3 regions of the Brenneria tiliae genome follow, and region 2 is predicted to be linked to each of the others. Evidence: predicted binding sites of a transcription regulator. Region 2 holds the regulator's gene; each other region holds the start of a gene.
The links. The regulator LexA, encoded in region 2, represses DNA repair genes until DNA is damaged. The targets are predictions, from matches to a motif close to TNCTGTATGTACATACAGNA.
Positions count from the first base shown of each region.

Region 1: the regulator LexA is predicted to act here: its motif matches at 4,690-4,709, upstream of sulA (SOS-induced cell division inhibitor SulA).
Region 3: the regulator LexA is predicted to act here: its motif matches at 5,761-5,780, upstream of umuD (translesion error-prone DNA polymerase V autoproteolytic subunit).

Region 1 covers NZ_JAKPCB010000099.1:239,735-247,538, forward strand. The annotation lists gene helD (DNA helicase IV) at 1-1,081, opposite strand, end outside; gene MFP24_RS14910 (YccF domain-containing protein) at 1,251-1,697, shown strand; gene yccS (YccS family putative transporter) at 1,718-3,853, shown strand; gene MFP24_RS14920 (TfoX/Sxy family DNA transformation protein) at 3,882-4,508, opposite strand; gene sulA (SOS-induced cell division inhibitor SulA) at 4,732-5,238, shown strand; gene ompA (porin OmpA) at 5,601-6,650, shown strand; gene matP (macrodomain Ter protein MatP) at 6,720-7,178, opposite strand; gene MFP24_RS14940 (AAA family ATPase) at 7,389-7,804, shown strand, end outside.
Region 2 covers NZ_JAKPCB010000098.1:263,776-271,579, reverse strand. The annotation lists gene citF (citrate lyase subunit alpha) at 1-63, opposite strand, end outside; gene MFP24_RS13775 (aldolase/citrate lyase family protein) at 76-972, opposite strand; gene citD (citrate lyase acyl carrier protein) at 962-1,264, opposite strand; gene citC ([citrate (pro-3S)-lyase] ligase) at 1,261-2,334, opposite strand; gene dpiB (sensor histidine kinase DpiB) at 2,727-4,361, shown strand; gene dpiA (two-component response regulator DpiA) at 4,358-5,047, shown strand; gene lexA (transcriptional repressor LexA) at 5,182-5,790, shown strand; gene MFP24_RS13745 (DUF3861 family protein) at 5,992-6,270, shown strand; gene zur (zinc uptake transcriptional repressor Zur) at 6,333-6,842, opposite strand; gene MFP24_RS13735 (pirin family protein) at 6,952-7,653, opposite strand; gene MFP24_RS13730 (LysR family transcriptional regulator) at 7,764-7,804, shown strand, end outside.
Region 3 covers NZ_JAKPCB010000102.1:247,178-254,981, reverse strand. The annotation lists gene MFP24_RS19825 (ABC transporter permease) at 1-198, shown strand, start outside; gene MFP24_RS19820 (gamma-glutamyltransferase family protein) at 218-2,002, shown strand; gene MFP24_RS19815 (ABC transporter ATP-binding protein) at 2,093-3,937, shown strand; gene MFP24_RS19810 (nuclear transport factor 2 family protein) at 4,092-4,589, shown strand; gene MFP24_RS19805 (Hsp20 family protein) at 4,958-5,425, shown strand; gene MFP24_RS19800 (DinI-like family protein) at 5,505-5,744, opposite strand; gene umuD (translesion error-prone DNA polymerase V autoproteolytic subunit) at 5,915-6,334, shown strand; gene umuC (translesion error-prone DNA polymerase V subunit UmuC) at 6,334-7,599, shown strand; gene iraP (anti-adapter protein IraP) at 7,691-7,804, opposite strand, start outside.

The sequences.
Region 1 (7,804 bases), on a different contig from region 2:
CAATCCAGCGCTCCAGGCGACCGGCCAGGCGTTCGGCCAATGCCGGATCGCGCCAGAAGTCCCCCTCGGGAATCGGCCACGCCAGTTCCTCCGTCAGCCATTGCCGCCAGCCTTTGGCCTGCGTCTTTTTCTCCGAGCACTGTTGCTGCCAGTGGCGTATCAGTAATTCGCGGCGCTTTTTACCATTGCTTTCCAGTTGGCTAATCTGGGGAATTTTTCGGCTGGACTGCTCGATGATATGCAACGCCAGGGCATGAAACGTTTTCGCCTGAATATCTTCCGTGTGCAGCCGGGCATGAATTCGCTCATTCATTTCTTCCGCCGCCTTGCGCCCAAACGCCAGCAGCAGAATCTGTTCGGGAACGGCGTCCCCGCGATGCATCAACCAGGCGGCGCGCGCCACCAGCACCGACGTTTTACCACTGCCGGCGCCCGCCAGCACCAGAACGGCATCTTCACCATTCATTACCGCCTTGCACTGGGCGACGTTCAGCGCCGTAGCTTCCACCGATTGAAAAAATTCCTGCTGCGACACCAGCGAACGCTCCATCCACTGCTGATTGCATTCCGTACGTTTCCTGGCTCCGTGCTCAAGCCACTGCTGGCAAAGCTGATGGTTATCCCGGCAAATTTCAAATGATTCCAGCCGGGCAACCGGCAGCGGAAGCGAGGCCAACGTGGTGCGGATATTCTGCTGCAGCTGCTCCAGCGCCTTGCGGCCGAACCAGTCGTCCTGCTGTTCCAGCGCGTGGATTTCGTCCGCCTGTTTTTGCAACACATCGGCGCTCACCAGGCTCATTTCCTCGCTCCACGCCTGCCAGGATTTAACCAAATAACGGTAAAACGCCTGCGTTTCCTGCCACTCCGTGCCATGTAAACGCACAACTTTGCCGGCAGCCAATTCAAACTCCAGCTCTCCCCATACCAACCCTCTTTTACAATGAATATCGAGCAGTTGGTTGAACGGGAGCACGTATTCATGTCTATCGCCGCTCACTTCGACGCCCGCATTAAGCATCCTCACCCGGTTATAAGGGTGTTGCGCCAAATGTTTACCTAAAGCCGTTGATTTAAGTTCCATTATCTTTGCGCCATGAATATTGTGAGATTTTTATCGTCCATCGCCATAGTTTACCCGCTATCCGCATTTAGGCTCCAGCGCTAAAAACAGGTTAGGATATCTTGCCAGTTAATGTAATAATTCGTTTATCATCATAGAGTTTGGTCGTTTCGGGAATACAGGAGTACCTATGCGCACCGTATTGAATATCCTTAATTTCGTGCTGGGAGGTTTTTTCACCACCTTATCCTGGCTTCTTGCTACGGTGGTCAGCGTCCTGCTGATCTTCACGCTGCCGCTGACGCGCTCATGCTGGGAGATCACCAAGCTGTCGCTGTTGCCCTATGGCAACGAGGCCGTTCACGTTGACGAACTACGCCCGGATGGCAGGAATGCCATTTTAAACACCGGCGGCGCCGTGCTGAACATCTTCTGGTTTATTTTCTTTGGCTGGTGGCTATGCCTGTCGCATATCGTTACGGGCATTGCGCAATGTATTACCATCATCGGCATTCCGGTTGGCATCGCCAACTTTAAAATCGCCGCCATCGCGCTGTGGCCGGTCGGTCGCCGCGTGGTATCAGTGGAGATGGCCCAGGCAGCCAGAGAAGAAAACGCCCGTCGCCACTATCGTTAACTGAGCCTGAGGATATATCGTTGCTCGCATTCACGCCCGGGATCCGCCGCTATGTCTATAACAGCAGCTGGCTGTATAACATCCGTATATTTATCGCGCTTGCCGGCGCGTCGGCCGTTCCCTGGTGGCTCGATCAGCCGACGGCGACAATCCCGCTGACGCTGGGCGTGGTTGCCGCCGCGCTGGCCGATCTCGACGATAGCCTGACCGGACGCCTGCGCAACCTGTTTATTACCCTGCTCTGCTTCTTTATCGCCTCGGTTTCGATAGAGCTGCTATTCCCCTATCCCTGGCTATTCGGCATCGGCCTGGCGTTATCTACCTGGGGTTTTATCCTGCTCGGCGCTCTGGGACAACGTTATGCCACCATCGCCTTCGGCGCTCTGCTGATCGCGGTATATACCATGCTGGGGATTTCGCTTTACGACACCTGGTATCAACAACCCATCATGCTGCTGATAGGCGCGCTATGGTACAACCTGCTCACCCTGTTCGGACACCTGATCTTCCCGATCCGCCCGCTACAGGAGAACCTGGCGCAGTGTTATCAGCAGCTTGCGCGCTATCTCGATGCCAAAGCCAATCTGTTCGATCCCGATGTTGAAGAAGAGTCGGACGAACCGCTGATTGAAGTCACCATGATCAACAGTCAGGTGGTGGCGACCCTGAACCAGACCAAATCGTCATTGCTGACGCGTCTGCGGGGCGACCGCGGCCAGAGAAGCACCCGGCGCACGCTGCACTACTACTTCGTCGCGCAGGACATTCATGAGCGAGCCAGCTCGTCGCATGTCAATTACCCGCAGCTGCGGGAAAAATTCCGCTATAGCGATGTGCTGTTTCGTTTTCAGCGCTTACTCTCAATGCAGGCCCGCGCCTGCCAGCAACTGGCGCAGTCTATCTTATTCCATCAAAAATATCAGCATGATAGCCGTATTGAACGCGCCTTCGTCCATCTTGAATCAGCGCTGGCGCGTATTACTGCAAGCCAGGGTGCCGACGCCTCGCAAATCAAGGCGTTACAGTACCTTCTGAATAATTTGCGGGCCATCGACGCGCAGCTGGCGACCATTGAATCGGAACAAACCATCGAACAGGAAAACAATCCGGAAAATACGCTGGCGGATGACAAGATTACCGGTTGGAGCGATATTCGGCTAAGGTTCGGTCGCCATCTGACGCCGCAGTCGGCGCTGTTTCGTCATGCCGTTCGCATGTCGGTGTTGCTTTGCAGCGGCTATGCCTTTATTCAGATTACCGGCATGCAGCATGGATATTGGATCCTGCTGACGAGCCTGTTTGTTTGTCAGCCCAACTATAATGCAACGCGACGGCGGCTGGCCCTGAGAATCATCGGTACGTTGACAGGTATTTTGCTCGGCCTGCCCATTTTATACTTCGTTCCCTCCCTTGAAGGGCAACTGACGCTTATCGTGATCAGCGGCGTGCTGTTTTTTGCTTTTCGCCACGTGCAGTATGCGCACGCCACCATGTTTATTACGCTATTGGTGCTGTTGTGCTTCAATCTGCTGGGCGAAGGCTTTGAGGTTGCGGCGCCGCGCGTCATCGATACCCTGATCGGGTGCGCCATCGCCTGGGCGGCGGTAAGCTTTATCTGGCCGGACTGGCGCTTTCGCGGGCTACCTGCCGTTATCAATAAAACGCTGGATGCCAATTGCCGATATCTTGCCGCGGTGATGGCGCAATACCGCCAGGGTAAAGATAATAGCCTGGCATACCGCATTGCCCGCCGGGATGCTCACAACTGCGATGCGGAATTAGCGTCCGTGGTTTCCAACATGTCGTCGGAACCGCATCACATCAAACAGAAAATGGACGGTGCTTTTCGCTTGATGTGCCTTAATCATACCTTGCTGAGTTATATCTCCACCTTAGGCGCGCATCGAGAAAAAATTTCGTCGGCGGAAATACTTAAATTACTTGATGATACCGTTGGTTACGTTGACGATGCGTTGCATCATCATGAGACGGAAACCCCGCGTATAAACCAGGAACTGGATGCCATAGCCGACCGCATCCAATCCCTGTCGCCGGAACCAGACAGCAAAGCGCTCTTGGTTATTCAGCAGATTGGTCTACTCATTGAACTATTGCCCAAGCTTACTCAATTGAAAAATGAGATGGTTAAGCGGTAAAAAATAGTCAACGAATAAGCGCCGCGCCTCAACGATCGTGCCCTTTAAACGAGGATGACGCATGGCGCTCGTACCATTCCAGCAGCTCTTTGCGGATACCTTTCGGCAATGCCGCCTGATGGGTACCGCATATCGCGCCGGCAAGCGCCAGCAATATATTGACGCTCAGATTGGCTCTGACTTTGCGCAATTTCAGATAGCTGGTTTTGGCGCCGTATTGCTGTAACTCATCGATGTTCTTTATACCCGCCTTCCAGAGCAGACGTTCAAGATCGTGATTGAGATTGGGCAAATCCTTCAAGCGCCCGCCTCTGCTCTGAGCCGCCTTGTCATATTGCGCGCCCGCCAGGGACATACCGGCAAAGTGCAACAGCTGCGCATGGTTTTCCCATAGCGATTCATCGACAAGGTAATAATTCAACGGAAACGGCATTCCGCGCTTGGTATAAACCAGATGAGGCATATTGCGGTCGCGAAAATGCTTTTCATCGTTCTTGCCGGCGCGCAGATAGAGTTCGCCCCCCGACACAACCCCAAAAATAATTTTATTTGCTGCGATGCTGTAGCCGCCAAACTGGGAGCGCGAGGTGATCTCCCCCAAAGACGCAAAATGACATTTAGACTGTAAAATCCTTTTTTCGCTTAACTGTTTCATTACTGTAATCCTTAGTATTGAAATAATCTGTCCCTGTCAGATTGGATTATCAATTACAGGAACATGTAATTAATCACAGGGCAAAGGCAGCTTCAAACATAAAATAGGCTTGTCGAGCGTTGCATGCTGAATATGCGAGGCGCTTTGAAAAAATCAGGTTGATTTTCATCCATACAGGAGATACTGTATGTGCATACAGTAATGCTATGGGTGGAACTCAATTATGCGAACTCAATCACTCAGTTCTTACAACGATCAACCGTCGCCCTTTTCCGGTAACCAATCGGCCACGGCGTCTTCTGTGGCTAACGGTGGAATGATCAGCGAAATCGTCTACAATGCCGATCAACCCATAGTTACCTATTTGCTGCTGCCGCTCTTGCAACAGTTAGGCGCGCAATCACGCTGGCTGCTTTGGCTGTCTCCCCAACAGAAGCTTAGCCGCCCCTGGTTGCAGCAGTCTGGACTGCCGCTGGATAAAATCGTTCAGCTAAATCATATCAACCCCCTATTGACGGTTGATGCCATGGAAAAGGCACTGCTGACGGGAAATTACAGTGCGGTGCTGTGCTGGTTGCCCGACGATTTGACTGAAAAAGAGAAGGTAAGATTGCGCCAGGCAGCCCTGTCAGGAAACTCTTATGGCTTCATCATGCGTCCGGAAAAGACAAATTTTGACGCCTATAGACTGCTTCCCAGTCTGAAAATTCACTCAACATTGTATCATTAAGTAAATTAAGAATATTCTCATGCGGTTTGGCGCAAAATTAGAATATTACCCGGCAACCCTCGCATTCCGGGGGTTCTCTGGTATTTTCACTCATTCGAAAACCGGCCATATCTGTCAAAATCGTCTACTATTTGTTAGTAAATGTGTATGAAGCGTTAATTTTTCCATGATGCTCATCACATCATACTTGTAAGTTTCTCATCACGTTGTAGACTTTAACACGCTGGAGTTGCTCTTTTATAACGCCAATCTATTTGGCAGTGAGTAATAAATAAGAGCAAGGTCTCCTGTTAAAGGATTTTAACCAAAGGTCTATTAACCTTCCGCGTTAATTGCCGGTTTGGATGATAATGAGGCGTAAAATGAAAAAAACAGCTATCGCAATTGCAGTGGCACTGGCGGGCTTCGCTACCGTAGCTCAAGCCGCACCTAAAGATAATACCTGGTACACCGGTGGTAAACTGGGCTGGTCCCAGTACCACGATACCGCTCTGTATGGCAATGGTTATCGAGTAACCAACAACCCGGATGAAAGCCAACTGGGTGCTGGTGCGTTCCTCGGTTACCAGGCCAATCAGTATTTAGGCTTTGAACTGGGTTATGACTGGCTGGGCCGTATGAAATATACCGGCGCCAACCACGGCGACTTCAGAGCGCAAGGCGTTCAACTGGCGGCTAAACTGAGCTATCCGGTCGCCACCGATCTGGACGTTTATACCCGTCTGGGTGGTTTCATTTGGCGTGTCGATAGCAGTGATGACGTCGGGCACAGCAACAACGACACCGGCGTATCTCCGCTGGCTGCCGCCGGTTTGGAATATGCCATCGACAAAAACTGGGCAACTCGTCTGGAATACCAATGGGTTAACAACATCGGCGATGCAGCTACCGTTGGCGGCCGTCCTGACAATGGCCTGTTGAGCGTTGGTGTTTCTTACCGTTTCGGTCAAGATGACAACTACGTAGCCCCGGCTCCGGCCCCGGCACCGGCTCCAGTGGTTGAAACCAAGCGTTTCACCCTGAAGTCTGACGTACTGTTCAACTTCAACAAATCCACGCTGAAAGCGGAAGGCCAGCAATCACTGGATCAGCTGTACTCCCAGTTGAGTTCTCTGGATCCGAAAGACGGCTCCGTTGTCGTTCTGGGCTTCACTGACCGTATTGGTTCCGACCAGTACAACCAGGCGCTGTCTGAAAAACGCGCACAGAGCGTTGTCGATTACCTGATTTCCAAAGGTATCCCGGCAGACAAAATCTCCGCTCGCGGCCACGGTGAAGCAGACCCGGTTACCGGTTCTACCTGCGACAACGTGAAACCTCGCGCTGCGCTGATCGACTGCCTGGCACCGGATCGCCGTGTAGAGATCGAAGTTAAAGGCATCAAAGACGTGGTAACTCAGCCTCAGGCTTAATTGTTATCGCTGAAAAAAACCTCGCTTCGGCGAGGTTTTTTTAATTTATAAGCAAATAACCGTATTTAGCTAGTCGCTTTCTTTATTCAGAATCGCCTTGAGATCCTGTTTCAACAGCGACATCTGGCTGGCATATTTTTCTTTATGCTCGGCATCCTCAATCAGTTGCACAATGGTATCCGATAACGTGCTACCCCGCCTTTGCGCCAGTCCCGCCAGACGTTGCCAGACAAGATATTCCAAATCGATCGATTTCTTACGGGTATGCTGATGCTCGGCATCAAAATGACGTTTACGCCGCGCACGAATAGTTTGCTTCATGCGGTTTTCCAGCGCAGGATTCATACACTGTTCGATCCATTCCAATACCTTTACCGGCTGATTTTCCAGTTTCAGCAGTAAATTCACCGACTCCTCAGCAGCGCTAAGCTCCAGGAAACGGCTAATCTGCTCACCTTCCCGGTGCTTCTTAACCAGGTATTTCCATTTCCATCCGCACTCAAGATTTTCTAATTGTTGATATTTCATACTATATGTCTTCAGTGACCGCGTAACGTTGGCCTTAGCATAGCAGTTTTTTTCCGCCTTTCACCACTCTCTGGCTATTTTTAAGACTGTTTTTTGCCCAAATCTGGCTAATTGAGCGCGGTCATTTTTTATCATATGACGCTTCGCATGTGCAGCCCGCATTATTCTTGTATAATCACGCTTTTCCTTTAGACGATTATATTTGACACTTTGACCAGTAACCGACTCGCATGGCAGCATTTGCTGCCCAACCATACGCCTTATCAAACGTTATTCAACCAGGCCGCACAGCTTACTTCTGCTGAATTTTCCGCTATCCAACCGCGTTTGGCCGACAGTTTGATGCTTTTTTGCCACCCGCGCGCGCCTTCGCGCTTTATGCTGCTGAAAGCCCAGGAGAATAGCGAATACATAGCGCTGATTGAACGAGCCGTGAAAGCCATCCGACCTGAATCCGACGCGTTGTACGGCAGTCAATACATCGTAGCAGGCAGCGATATTCAGATACGGTCGGCAACCCAGGCTAGTGACAATTTTGCCTCACAGAGCACCTGTTGCAGTCAGGAATGGATTGAAGCAGAGCAACTATTTGGATGTGTGCGTTATTTTCGCGATGAAGTCACCCT
Region 2 (7,804 bases):
GTCGGATTGAGAGCCAAAGGCGACAACATGCTGTTGCCGCAGGGAATTCTGTTGCTGAGTCATCATTGTTTTACCTTATTCTTCCTGGATGCCGGAGAGTGCGGCGCGTGAAAGGACCAGACGGGCGCGTTCGATGACCGGGCTGTCTACCATTTTCCCGTCCAGCGACACGACGCCGCGCCCTTCGCGTGCCGAGGCTTCAGCGGCTGTAATGACGCGTTGCGCGTGTTCGACCTCTTTCCGGGTTGGTGAATAGAGGTTATGCAGTAGCTCTATCTGGCGCGGATTGATCAGCGATTTACCGTCAAAACCGAGTTGCTTAATCAACGCGGCTTCCTGAAGAAAACCCTCATCGTTATTGGCATCGGAATACACGGTGTCAAAAGCCTGGATCCCCGCGGCGCGGGCGGCCTGAAGAATGGAACAGCGGGCGAACAGCAACTCCATGCCTTGTGGGGAACGTTCGGTTCGTAAGTTACGGACATAATCTTCGGCCCCGAGAGCGATACCGATCAGCCGGGGCGAGGACAGCGCAATGGCGGCGCAGTGGGTGATGCCTTCGGCCGATTCGATGGCGGCGAGCAGGCCTGTATCGCCGGCTTCACGGCCGCATGCTTTTTCAATCCGCGTGATTTCATGTTCAATATCCCAAACGTCCTGTTCAGTATCGGTTTTTGGCAGGCGGATAATATCGGCGCCGCCTCGTACTACGGCTTCCAGATCGTCCAGACCGTAGGCGGAATTCAGGGGATTCACCCGTACGATGGTTTCTACTTCCTGATACAACGGGTGCTGTAACGCGTGATAAATTAAACGACGGGCCGCGTCTTTTTCACGAAGAACGACGGAATCCTCCAGGTCGAACATCAGCGAATCGGCACGGTAGATAAACGCATTGCTGACCATTGCGGCATTGGCTCCGGGAACAAAAAGCATGCTGCGACGGATCCGATTTTTTCTTTCAGGCGTCATCTCTGTTCTCCCAGGGTAAATGTGAAAGGCCGCTTGCCCGTAGTAACAGCGTTTCCATACGTGCTCGCAGAATGCAGTCCAGCGCGCCTTTGTCATCCACGACGATCTGAACGTTGCTGATGTTGTGCTGAGAGAACACGTCCAGCACGGTGGTGCGAATGGCGTCGCCAAACTGTTTTTCAACGCTGCTGCTGATTTGCAGATCGACGCCTGGCGTTTCAGATGGGGCGATATGTATCATCACGTCGCTCGATTCGAGAGTGCCGGCGACGGCTGCGCGGGTAATTTTCATTTTTCACCTGATTCCAATACGGTTTTTTTTGAGGAGGACGCGGCGGCGGCGTTGGCTGCGAGCATGCGTTGCAAATAGTCGCGGGTCGCACGAGGCACTAACGGCGCGATCGCTTTGATATCTTTTTTCACCAATAGCTTGCGAACGCCGGATGCGGAAATCGGGGTTCCGTGGTAGCACAATCGTTCGATTTCCATCACTACAATGGGTGGGGAAGGCAGTGAGGTCGTGGCCAGCCAGTAACGCATATCCTGGTTATACTTGGCCGTCACATGGCAAAATGGTTCGCTGCCGACAAACCGGTGGGTGATGCCTAATGCGGGGGCCAGGTATTGGCGAAAAATTTTGAGGTCAATTTCGGTGTGGCAATGGTCGGCGACACCTTTGTCTTTAATGAAATAACAAGGGAATGTGGCCCGCGAAATCAGATAGTCGGATCCCGGATGTACGGTCAGATTCGCGATATCGGCAGTGCTGCGTCGTACCAGTTGCAGACGATCTTCATAAGGGAAACGTGAAGTATTTTCTTTCACCAAAAAGATATGCAGCCAGTCACATTGTTTTACGGCTTGCTGAACAAGATAAAGGTGCCCGTTGGTAAATGGATTGGCGTTCATAATAATGCTGCCGATTCGTTTACCAGGCCGGCGCAGTGCGGTCAGTGATGCGGCGTAACGTTTTAGGCCATTAGCGCTATTTTCCATCAGTACTACGGTGTCTGGAACATCAACAATGGTATGAAAACCGCAATGTTTAAATAGTGATTCATTTTGTGGTTTTGTATATATGAATAAATGACGGTGATGACGCTCATAGGCCAGGTTAATTAATTCGGTTGCCAGTTTGAGCGCCAGTCCTTCGCCACGTACTGATTTACTGATTGCCACGCATTTGATGATATTGTCGGAGATTCCACCACAGGCAATTAACGTCTCATTCCGGGTCACGGTAATGAAATCGTCAATGGTTATGTCCATATGCAGATCATTCTGGCGCAGGAATTTGATAATCTCCGCGATTTTCCTGCTTTCGGATATTTTTACCCGTGAAAAGAATATGTTGTTATCCATTGGTCAACACCTTTCTATAGCATTGCCGCGATGGGTTATGCTATCTCATTGAAATAGAGACATCGGATATATATGAAAATAAAATCGCTTCTGGTGCCCGTCCGTTATTTATGGACTTATCCTAAATAGAATAGGTAAGTATTATCTTGACATGATTCACAAAAATAACTTGAATTTAAATAGGTTAAATTTTTTTTATTTGGTTTATTGCTATTTATTTCCTTAATCTATTTATATTTTCGTAAATATTATTTGTTTAATTCGTTTAAGTGATAGTATGTGTATGATGTTATTTATGAGCCGGAGTATGTTGAAAAAACAATTTCGTTACATTATTAACAAAATAAACATGACGAAATAAATTTAATAAAAATATGGGATTAAGGGGAGTCATGAGTACAAAATCTACTATCCTTCAGTTCCAGTTTATTGACGGTATCGCTTTTCCTCTGCGCATTTTTATATTATTGCTGATGGTTTCCCTTTCGTTGGTCGTCAGCCTCGATCTATTTCTGTCAAAAAATTTTGAGCGCTATCTGGCGCAGCAGGTCGGTGATATGGCTATGAATCAGGCCAAGATCATTGCTTCGATGGACGAAGTCATACTGGCGGTTGAGCAACGCGATATCCAACGGCTGGAAGCGATAGCCAGGAAGTTCAGCTCCAACTCCAACTCCGATTATGTGGTTATCGGCGATCGATATTCCATCCGCCTTTACCATCCCAATCCGCAAAAGCTCGGGGCGCCGATGCAATGGACCAAACCTGGCGCGCTGGAGCGGGGTGAAAGCTATTTCATTACCGGAAAAGGTTCGATGGGATTGGCGATGCGTGCCAAGACCCCCATTTTTAACGCCGAGGATGAAGTGATCGGGGTGGTCTCCATCGGTTATCTGCTCAGTAAGATCGATCACTGGCAGAGAACCTTTCTGTTGCCGATGGGGATCGCTTTTGTGGTTGTCCTTCTGATATTACTGCTTCTTTCCTGGCAGTTCGCCAGACATATACGACACCAAATGATGGGAATGGAACCGAAGCAGATCGTTCGCGTTATCCGTCAGCAAGAAGCGCTGTTCAGTGCGATGATCGAAGGCATGATCGCCGTTGATCCGGATGGACTGATTACGGCAATCAATCGCAATGCGCGCAAAATGCTGGGGCTGAATTCACCGGGGCGTCAATGGTTGGGTAAGCCCATCGGCCAGGTGGTGATGCCGGCCGATTTTTTTACGCGCCATCTGGAGGAGAATCGCCAGGACGTAATATGCACCTTTAATGGACTGAATGTTATTGCCAATCGGGCGGCGATCCGTTCGGGGGAGGAGTTACTGGGCGCCATTGTCAGCTTTCGAGCCAAAGACGAGATTGCCACGTTGAATGCCCAGCTGAGCCAGATTAAGCAATACGCCGAGAATTTACGTACCGTTCGCCATGAACATCTCAACTGGATGTCCACGCTGAGCGGTCTGTTGCAAATGAAAGAATATGATCGGGCTTTGTTGATGGTAAACAGCGCTTCGCAGGCACAGCAGACTCTGGTGGATAGCTTGCGCAGCGCCATTGACGATCGTCAGGTCGCGGGTTTGCTGTTTGGTAAAATCCTACGGGCCAGACAGTTGGGACTGATTCTGACGTTGGTTCCCGGCAGCCGGTTACGCCAACTCCCCCAGGGCATGGATAGCACCGAATTCTCCGCCGTATTGGGCAATCTGCTGGATAACGCTTTTGAAGCCAGTCTGAAAAATCCGCAAGGTAATCATACGATTGAACTGTTCTTTTCTGATGAAGGGCAGGATGTCGTCATCGAAGTTGCCGATCAGGGATGCGGCGTTCCCGACTCACTCAGAGAAAAAATCTTTAAACAAGGGGTGAGTACTAAAACCGAAGAGGCTGGCGAACACGGCATTGGGCTTTACCTGGTTGCCAGCTACGTCGGCCGTAGCGGCGGAGTCATTACTTTAGAAAACAATACGCCCTGCGGCACGCTCTTTTCCATATTTATTCCGAAAACGAAGGGATACCCATGACGAAGATAAATATATTAATCGTGGAGGATGAAACGCCATTGGCGGAAATGCACGTGGAGTTTATCCGACAGCATCGTGAATGCGGGCAAATATGGCTGGCGGGTAATTTGAGCCAGGCCCGGACGATGGTGGACCGTTTTAACCCCGATTTGATACTTCTGGACAATTTTCTACCCGATGGACAAGGCCTAAGCCTGTTGCATGAACTGACCCTGAATCACTTTGCGGGCGGTGTTGTGCTTATCACGGCGGACAGTGATATGGATACGGTGGCCGACGCTATTCGCTGTGGGGTGTTTGACTATCTCATCAAACCTATTGCCTATGAGCGTCTGAGTCAGACTCTGGAGCGTTTTTGGCATCGGCTGGATATGTTTAACCAGCATAATGGCATTAGCCAGAGCCAAATCGATGATATGTACAATGCTTATGCCCGGGGGAAGCCAAAAGAAAAATTACCTGCCAACATTGATGAACTGACGCTGAATAAAGTGCAATCGTTGTTTCATGGTGAGCAAACTCGCCATACGGCGGAAACCGTTGCGTTGCAGCTTGGATTGAGCCGGACCACCGCGCGGCGTTATCTGGAGTATTGTGCCGCCAGGCAGATGATTGAAGCTGAAATTGTTTACGGTAAGGTGGGGCGTCCGCAGCGGATTTACCGATTAATCCGCTCTGAGGATTGAAAAACGGGATGAAAAATCGGCAAAGCGACCGATTTAACGTACGGGACGGCATGAAGTTACTGATTTACCGGTTCCCAATTATTCCTTACCTGTATATACTCACAGCAAAACTGTATAAACAACCAGGGGGCGGAATGAAAGCATTAACAGCCAGACAGCAGCAGGTTTATGACCTGATCCGCGATCATCTTGCGCATACCGGTATGCCGCCGACGCGTGCGGAAATTGCCCAGCAGCTGGGATTTCGGTCGCCAAATGCCGCCGAGGAGCATTTAAAGGCATTGGCGCGCAAAGGCGTCATTGAAATCGTATCCGGCGCGTCGCGCGGTATTCGCCTGCTGATGGAAGAAGAGACCGGCATTCCGCTGATTGGCCGCGTCGCGGCGGGTGAGCCGCTGCTGGCTCAGCAGCATATCGAGTGCCACTATCAGGTCGACCCGTCCATGTTCAAACCAAGCGCCCACTTCCTGCTGCGCGTGAGCGGAATGTCGATGAAAGATATCGGTATTATGGATGGTGATTTGCTGGCGGTGCATAAAACGCAGGACGTCCGTAACGGGCAGGTGGTTGTGGCACGGATTGAAGATGAAGTCACGGTCAAGCGATTGAAAAAACAAGGTAATACCGTACATCTTCTGGCTGAAAACGAAGAGTTTTCCCCTATTGTCGTCGATCTGCGGCAGCAGAATTTCTCTATTGAAGGGCTGGCGGTCGGCGTTATTCGCAACGGCGACTGGAGCTGATTTTACGTCTTTGACACAGGCGATAGTCCCTGGCGTTTCTTATCGATTATCGCTCCGCTTGCGGGGCGATATGGCTGGGTTGGAAACGGGACGAAACGTGCGGTGGTGATAAAAACGATCGATTTCGGTCCGCCGGATCCAGTATCGTATCACAGGGAATAAACCTTATAATCACACCTGCGCCAAGTGGAAAACCAGCTTATGTCAAAACGCTATATCATTACCGTAAAAGATACGGAACAACCTGATAATGAAGTCTCATTTCCGTTCACCTCCCATGACGATCTAACCAAAATCCTTTCCTTATGCGACGGCAAAACAGCGCTGCCTGAAGAGCAGCTGTATCCATTTTTAGTCGGCATGAAACTGTTTGGCGAGGTAGTCACGCTTAACAGGAAAGAAGAGATGTTTCAAAAAATCCACCCGGCCCTAAAAGAGTTTATCGGCGATTTTAAGAAAAGCATCAAAAACAGCCAGTGAATAAGCAAGGGCGCGGTGAATGACGGACGGGACCGATCGGCCCTTGCAACCCTTTGCCGGAACTAGCGTTTCTTGATGGGAATGCTGTGGTCGTGATCGCAATGCTCCGTTTGTTTACAGGCCGCAACTTCCTGGCAGCCTTCACAAAGTCCGTGCGCCTCAATCACGCTGTGGCGCAGGGTAAAGCCCGCCTGCTGCGCCAGACCGCGCAGTATTTCCTCCACCCCTTCCGTCTGACGCTCGGTAACCTGAGCGCAGCGGTCGCAGATAAACAGCGCCGAGGTGTGGCTATGATCTTCGATATGGTGGCAAAGCACATAGCTGTTGTTTGACTCCACCCGATGAATAAATCCCTGCTCCAGCAGAAAATCCAACGCGCGGTAAACCGTCGGGGGTTTGGCCTGCGGCTCGGATAGGCGCAGCAGATCGAGCAGATCGTATGCGCTGATCGCAGCGGACTGCTGCGCCATCAGGCGTAACACTTCCAGCCGCTGCGGCGTCAAACGTACGCCGCGGTGCTGACAAATCTGTTCAGCCTGGGCAAGTAGTTTGTCCTGATTGGTTGAATCCATTGCCATATCACCCTGACGCATAAAGGAACCAGGCCGATATCTTACCACGGCTGCAAGAAAAGGCAGAACCAGTGACGTTCACCGGCCGCTAAAGATGGAGAGCGAAAACTTAAACCACCAGATCGATCAGCAAAGCGCGCAGCGGCGTCTCGGCCTGAATGGTCAACCCGCTTTCCTGGCGGATAAACGCGCCATCGCCGCAGCCCAGCCTGTCGCCGTCATGCCTGTTGCCGCTCACCGCCGCCGAGCCGTGCAGCAACTGGAGATAAGCCTGATTGCCGTTCAGTTTAATGCTCTGCCGCTCATTTTCCTGTAGTTCCAGGTGATGGACCCACACCTGCTGGCGCAGTTGCAGGCTGTTTTGCTCCCCCTCCGGCGAGGCCAGTAAACTTAGGGCGGTTTTATTCAGCCTCAACCGCTGCAGCGGGCAGTTTTCCCGCGTCGGGCAGGCGTCCAGCCACAGCTGCATACGCGTCAGCGGTTGGTTCGCGCTGGTATTATGTTCGCTGTAGCTGACGTTGGGCTGCGTCGCCAGCAGCAGCACGTCGCCCGTTTGGGCCTGGATATGGTGACCCTGGCTGTCGCGGTACTCCGCCTCGCCCTGAAGAATGATATTGAGGATATCGACGCGCGGGTAAGTGCGCGGTTGGAACGACGCGCCCGGCGCCAGCACTTCCTGATTCAGCACCCGCAGCGAGGCGTAGCCCAGCAGTTGCGGGTCGAAGTAATGGCCGAAAGAGAATGTATAGCGCGCCTGCAACCAGCCATAGTCAGCTTGACCGCATTGCTCTGCCGATCTTTTTATGATCATGGTAGTAAGCCCGGATAATTATTTCTTAAACAGATAGTAATTGTGTGGACGCTCGATTGTTAGCTAGTTAATCTGGTGGGTATATTCAAAATTACTGAATGAGTGTCTACATGTCTAAAGAACGAGCATTGACGCTGGAATCCTTAAGAGT
Region 3 (7,804 bases), on a different contig from region 2:
GCCAGCCTCTCTTTTCTCGGTCTGGGCCAACAGGCGCCGGCGCCCAGTTGGGGCTCTATGCTTAACGTCGCCAAGAACTTCCTGACGCAGGCGCCGTGGATGGCCTGGTGGCCGGGCGCGGCGATTTTCCTGGTGGTTATCGGTTTCAATCTCCTGGGCGATGGTCTGCGCGATGCGCTCGATCCGCGCGAAAATTAACATACAGAAGGATATCGTTATGCCCGCATTCACCACACGCCCCGAGATCCTCGGCACCTTCGGCGTCGTCGCCTCGACTCACTGGATGGCCTCGGCCGTCGGCATGAGCATACTGGAAAAAGGCGGCAACGCGTTTGACGCCGCCGTGGCGACAGGTTTTGCCTTGCAGGTGTTCGAACCCCACCTGAACGGCCCCGGCGGCGATATGCCCGCCGTTATCTATTCGCGCAAGAAAGATAAGGTGGAAGTGATCTGCGCGCAGGGCACCGCGCCGGCCGGCGCGACCATTGAGCACTATACCGCCGAAGGGCTGGATTTGATCCCCGGCGACGGGCTGCTCGCCACCGTGATCCCCGGCGCGTTCGACGGCTGGATGCTGATGCTGCGCGATTACGGCACCCTGGGCGTGCGCGAAGTCCTGGAACCGGCGATCCACTATCTGGAGAACGGCCATCCGCTGCTGCCGCGCGTCGCCGCGACCATCAAGGATCTGGGCGAGTTTTTCCGCCGGGAGTGGCCGACCTCCTATGAAACCTGGCTGCCGGGCGGCGTCGCGCCCACGGCGCTGTCAAACTTTAAAAACCCGGCGCTGGCCGAAACCTGGAAACGTATTATCCGCGCAGCCGAAGCCAGACCCGGCCGCGAGGCGGGCATTGACGCCGCGCGGGATGCCTTTTACCGCGGCTTCGTCGCCGAGGCGATCGGCGAATACCTGAAAACGGCGGAGGTGATGGACGCCAGCGGCACGCGCCACAAGGCCGTGCTGACCGCCGAAGATCTGGCCAACTGGCGCGCCACCGTCGAGGAGCCGGTCACCTATGACTATCATGGCTGGACTATCGCCAAGACCGGGCCGTGGGGGCAGGGACCGGTGCTGCTGCAAGCGCTGGCGCTGCTCAAGGGCTTCGATATCGGGGCGATGGATCCGAACGGCGCTGATTTCGTCCACACCGTGGTGGAGGCGATGAAACTGGCCTACGCCGATCGCGAAGTCTATTACGGCGATCCCGCCTTTTCGCCGGTGCCGCTGGCAACACTGCTTGCGGAGGATTATAACCGGGAACGCCGCCGGCTGATTGGCGCGCAGGCGTCGCTGGAATTGCGCCCCGGCCGCTTACCCGGTTTTGAAGCGCAGCACGATCTCACCATGACGATGCTGGACGCCATGAGCGGCAGCGGCGCGGTCTACGAACCGACCATGTCGCACCTCAGCGAAAAACGCGGCGACACGGTTCATATTGACGTTATCGACCGCGAGGGCAATATGGTTTCGGTCACGCCGTCCGGCGGCTGGCTGCAATCCTCCCCGATCATTCCGGGGCTTGGCTTCTGCCTCAACTCCCGCGCCCAGATGTTCTGGCTGAAACCCGGCCTGCCGACCTCGCTGGCGCCCGGCAAACGTCCGCGCACCACGCTGACGCCGTCGCTGGCGCTGTATCAGGGCAAGCCGACGCTGTCATTCGGCACGCCCGGCGGCGATCAGCAGGACCAGTGGCAGCTGGCCTTCTTTCTGCGCTACGCGCATTTCGGCATCAACCTGCAACAGGCCATCGACCTGCCGCTGTTCCATACCGCGCATTTTCCCGGTTCGTTCTATCCGCGTACCCGCCAGCCGGGCAATGTGATGATCGAAAGCAGTATCGGCGAAGCCACGCTGGCGGCGCTGAAGGCGCGCGGCCATGACATCTCCACCGCCGCCCCCTGGACCATCGGGCGTTTGACCGCCGCGCGCCGTGATGCCGACGGCCTGCTGCACGCGGCCGCCACGCCGCGCCTGATGCAGGCATACGCGATTGGCCGCTGATGAATTAGACGACACCGGACGCTTATCGAAGCCGATGGTTTTCCGCAGGCTCCATGCGCCGCCGACAGACGCCTGATAGTGAGGAAAAAGATGACTAGCAATGTGATAAAGCCTGCGCCGGAAACCGTGCTTGCGGTTCGCAATCTCACCGCCGCCTTCCGGGTGGACGGACAGTGGAAATCGGTTGTGCGCGATATTTCCTTCGAGGTAAAGGCCGGAGAGACGGTGGCCGTGGTCGGCGAAAGCGGCTCCGGCAAAAGCGTCACCTCGCTTGCCATTATGCGCCTGCTCGATCCCCGCTCGAGCCGCATTGCGGGCGAGATTATCCTCAACGGCAGAGATATCCTCGCCTTGTCGGAAAAGGAGATGCGCGCGGTGCGCGGCAATGAGGCGTCGATGATCTTTCAGGAGCCGATGACGTCGCTAAACCCGGTTTTCACCATCGGCAGGCAGATTTCAGAGGTGCTGCGGCGCCATAAAGGCATGGGTAAAACCGAAGCGCGGGCGGAAACCATCCGGCTGCTGGAAAAGGTGCGAATCCCCAACGCGCAGAGCCGTTTCGACGAGTACCCCCATCAGTTCTCCGGCGGCATGCGTCAGCGCGTGATGATCGCCATGGCGCTGGCCTCGCGGCCCAAACTGCTGATTGCCGATGAGCCGACCACCGCCCTGGATGTGACGATTCAGGGCCAGATACTGGATCTTATCAAACAGTTGCAGGAAGAGGACGGCATGGCCGTGCTGTTTATTACCCATGATATGGGCGTGGTGGCGGAAATCGCCGACCGCACCCTGGTGATGTTTCGCGGCGATCGGGTAGAGACCGGCGCCACCGGCGATATCTTTCATCATGGGAAACACCCTTACACCCGGGCGCTGCTGGCGGCGGTGCCGACGCTGGGCTCAATGAAGGGGCACGCCTGGCCGCTGCGTTTCCCGCACATCGATATGGCAAGCGGAGCCATCACCGCCGCCAAAGATGTGCCGGATACGGTGGCCGGCGGCCAAACGCCGGTGCTATCGGTAAAGAATCTGGTGACGCGCTTTGATATTCGCTCCGGCCTGCTGGGTCGCGCCAGCGGCGCGGTACACGCGGTGGAGAACATTTCGTTCGACCTCTTTCAGGGGGAAACGCTGTCGCTGGTGGGCGAGTCCGGCTGCGGGAAATCCACTACCGGCCGCTCCATCAGCCGGCTGATCGAACCGCGCAGCGGTGAAGTGATGCTCGACGGGTTCGATGTGCTGAATCTCGATATGATCGGCCTGCGCACCATGCGCCGCAGCGTGCAGATGATCTTCCAGGATCCGTTCTCCAGCCTCAATCCCCGCATGACGATAGGCGCGGCCGTCGCCGAACCGATGATCAAGCACCGGCTGGCGACCCACGGCGAGGCGCGGCAACGGGCCGCCGACCTGCTGGAACGGGTGGGATTATCGCCGGCGATGATGGACCGTTATCCCCACGAATTTTCCGGCGGCCAGCGCCAGCGCGTGGCGATTGCCCGTGCGCTGGCGCTCAAACCGAAGGTGATCATCGCCGATGAGAGCGTTTCCGCGCTCGATGTGTCGATCAAAGCGCAGATATGCAACCTGCTGCTCGATCTGCAAGAGCAGTTCAAGATTGCGTTTCTGTTTATTTCCCATGATATGGCTGTGGTGGAGCGCGTCAGCCACCGGGTGGCGGTGATGTGCCTGGGGGAAATCGTCGAGATCGGCCCGCGCGCGGCGATTTTCGCCAACCCGCGCCATCCCTATACCCAAAAGCTGATTGCCGCCGTACCGGTTCCGGATCCAGCGCGGCGCGGCTTTCGCCGCAACGCCGCCATCGATGAACTGCGCAGCCCCGTCCGGCCGCTCGGTTATATTCACCCGCCGCGGACTTATACCGAGGTCGGCCCCGGACACCTGGTGATGGAGAATTTCGCCTCTGGATGAAAACGCCCATCCATTCGCCAACCGTTTAATCCGGCTCGGCTTGCCATTTTGCAGGAAGGCGCCCGGCCAAATATATGCGGCGCAATGGGCCGCGATGCTGGTATGATGCTGGGTGAAAAATCGACGTTTTTGTCGAATCGGAGAGCTGATTAAGATGAAACCACTATTCATTGCCGGCGCGTTCTGCCTAACGTTGTCGCTGACCGTATTGGCTCAGGCGCAGCCCCCATCGACCGATTCTGCGGCGTCGAAACCAATCGGCCAGAGGAACCTGGCGCAGGAAGAAAAAAACCGGGCGCTGGTGATTGAGTTTTATACCGCCGTTTTGAGTCATCGCAATGTTGATCTGGCGTATCGCTATCTGAGCGAAGATTACATCCAGCATAATCCGTTCGCCGCAACGGGGCGGGAAGCGTTTGTGGACTATTTCCGCGACTATTTTGCGCGCTATCCGCAGGCCGAAAGCCATATCATTCGCACCGCAACCGACGGTAATCTGGTTTATCTGCACGTTTTCGCTAAAAACGATCCGCAGGATATCGGACGTGCCGTGGTCGATATTCTACGCGTGGACAACGGCAAGATTGTAGAGCACTGGGACGTCGTGCAGCCGGTGCCGCAAGAAAGCGCCAACCAAAACGGTATGTTTTAAGCTACGGGCAATGCGCATGTAACCCCGATATTGGCGTTTTCACACTGCTGTCGTAGCCGTTGAAACCAATAGCCATACCGACGCTAAGGATGGATAAAAGCCTCCATCCCTACTTGAGCCTGTCTTAAAACTTGGTTGGCACCGTTATATTTTTTGCGCCGTCCAAAGCATAAACATCTTCGCCAAGCCATTTCCATCTGAACGGCCCCGGCTGCGCTCAGAATTTGCCGATAAAAATGTGATTCAGATCACTAAAAATGGCGCTTGAAATTTTTTCCGCCGTCACCATGTTGTCTGGTAGACAAGCGATGCTTGCCTTATAGGTTGAACTTTTGAATGTCTGGTAACGTATATTCAGGAGGTTAATTATGGCGCTAAGAACCTTGTCGTTATTCCCTGACGTCTCCAATACGCTTTTTTCCGATCGCTTTAACCGCATTGACCGGCTATTCAGTCAGCTAACCGGGGATGCGCCTTTATCAACAACGCCGTCATATGATATCCGCCGTCTGGATGACAGCCGCTATGGCATCACGCTGAGCGTTCCCGGCTGGAAAGAAGACGAGCTGGATATAAAAACGGCGGGCGGGCAGCTGATCGTTTCCGGTAAACGCGAAGAGGAAAATAATGCTGAAGAGGAAAACTGGCTGCATCGGGGGATTAGCCGTACGGATTTCAGCATCAGCTATTCCCTGCCTGAGCATGTGAAAGTGCAGGGGGCGGCTCTGGAAAACGGTCTGCTGACCATTGAGCTCTACCAGGAAATTCCGGAAAGCGAAAAACCGCAAAAGATCGCCATCGACAATCGCAGTAAGGCCATTGAACATCAGGCTTAATGGCCCGCTGACGTCACATCGCGACAGGGCGCGGTTGCCGCGTCCTGTCGTTTTTTTCAGTGGCTGAAAATCTTGCCGCCTAATCCGCCATCATCCATTCGTCGGCATCGTTAAACATCTCTTCAACCAGACGATTCAGGATGGCTTTATCCGATTTGCTGGCGTCGGTATTAATCCCGTTCGCCTGCATGGCTTTCGCCGTGACCGCCGCGTCGGGGAATACGCGCCGCACGCGCTTTTCCAGCTCGCTCTCAATCAGGGCGTGAGCATTATTCAGCCCGGCAACGTTGCGTTTATCGTATACAAGTTCAACAAACATGAAATACCTCATTATCAACTGTTTGGATATACAGTAATGGGGCGGGGCGGTTTTGAAAAGAGGATTAAGACAAAATAATCGCGATGCCGTTTCCTGGCGCATTTTTATCGTACCGATTGCATTACCGGCAGGCTTATTTATACTGTATAAAAAAACAGTATAGGTGTGCCATGTTGGTAATGAGTGCGATTGAGAATCCTGACGAACTGAGTCTGCCATTGTTTAATGACCTCATCCCCGCGGGCTTTCCAAGCCCGGCGCAGGATTATGTCGAACAGCGTATTGACTTAAACAAGGTATGCGTGCGCCATCCCAGCGCGACATATTTTTTGCGTGTGAGCGGGGAGTCGATGGTCGAGGGACATATCAGCGATGGCGACCTGCTGGTCGTTGACAGCTCGCTGGAGGCCAGACATGGGGATATCGTGATTGCGGCGGTTGACGGCGAATTTACCGTGAAGCGGTTACAAACCGCGCCGCGCCTGGCGCTGCTGCCGATGAACCCCGCCTATCAGCCCATTTATATCCACTCGGCGGAGTGCCTGGATATCTTCGGGGTGGTCACCTACGCCATACATGCGACACGTTAATGTACGCGCTGGTTGATGTGAATGCGTTTTATGCGAGTTGCGAGACGGTCTTCCGCCCCGACTTGCGCGGCCGGCCGGTCGTTGTGCTCAGCAACAACGATGGCTGCGTGATCGCCCGATCGGCGGAGGCCAAAAAACTCGGCATCAAAATGGCGATGCCTTTTTTCCATATCCGCGACCTGGTCAAGCGTTATGGTGTCGCTGTTTTTTCTTCAAATTATGCGCTCTATGCGGATATGTCCTGCCGCGTGATGACCATCCTGGAAGAGATGGCCCCCGCGGTTGAGGTGTACAGTATTGATGAGGCATTTTTAGATTTAACGGGGGTCGGCAACTGTGTGGATTTGACGCAGTTCGGCCACCACGTACGGGAGCGTGTTTTGCGGGAGGCTCATTTGATCGTCGGGATTGGGATAGCGCCGACGAAAACCCTGGCAAAACTGGCGAATTTCGCCGCCAAACAGTGGAGTAAAACGGGTGGGGTGGTCGATCTTTCAAACGTCGATCGCCAGCGAAAACTTTTAAGCCTGATCCCCGTCGAGGAAGTCTGGGGCGTTGGGCGCCGGCTGTCGCGCAAACTGAGAAGCTCGGGCATAGACAGCGCGTTGCAACTCTCCCAGTGTAATTCGTCATATATTCGGAAATCGTTCAATGTGGTATTGGAGCGCACCGTTCGCGAACTGCGCGGGGAATCCTGCCTGGACGTTGAGGCGCTGGCGGCGCAAAAACAGCAGATCGTCAGTTCCCGCTCATTCAGCTCGCGGGTCACTCACTATGACGATATGAGGCAGGCGGTTTGTTTATACGCCGAGAGAGCGGCCGAGAAACTACGGCGGGAGCGACAATATTGCAAACAGGTTTCCGTGTTTATCCGAACCAGCCCGCATGCCGGGAACGAGACGTTCTATAGCAACCAGTCCATGGGCGTATTATCGATACCCTCCAACGACACGCGCGATATTGTCCGAGTGGCCGTTGAATCGTTGCAGCGAATATGGCAACCGAATTGCCGCTATATAAAAGCGGGAGTGATGCTCAACGATTTCTACAGCCGTGGAATCGCCCAGCTCAACCTGTTTGATAGCCATCAACCCCAGCCGCACAGTGAAGCATTAATGTCGGCGATTGATAAAATCAACCACAGCGGTAACGGAAAAATCTGGTTTGCCGGGCAGGGCGTTTGCCAGTCGTGGGCCATGAAAAGAGAAATGCTCTCCCCGGCATACACCACCCGGCTATCTGATATCCCTGCGGTAAAAATGTGATTATGTAAAGGGGGTATTTTCTATTGGCGAGCTGACGGCTATAGCGTCGTCTCACTGTTATCAGGTACGGAAGCCGATAATTACAGGGGGTTTAATCTGAGGCAGTCTGTCCTGGAAGCGCGTTTAAAGATTCATAATCAATTTCAGAATCATTCTCTTCAAGTAACTGAGTTAGTGAAAGAAGGGTATCGAATTCATGCAGAAG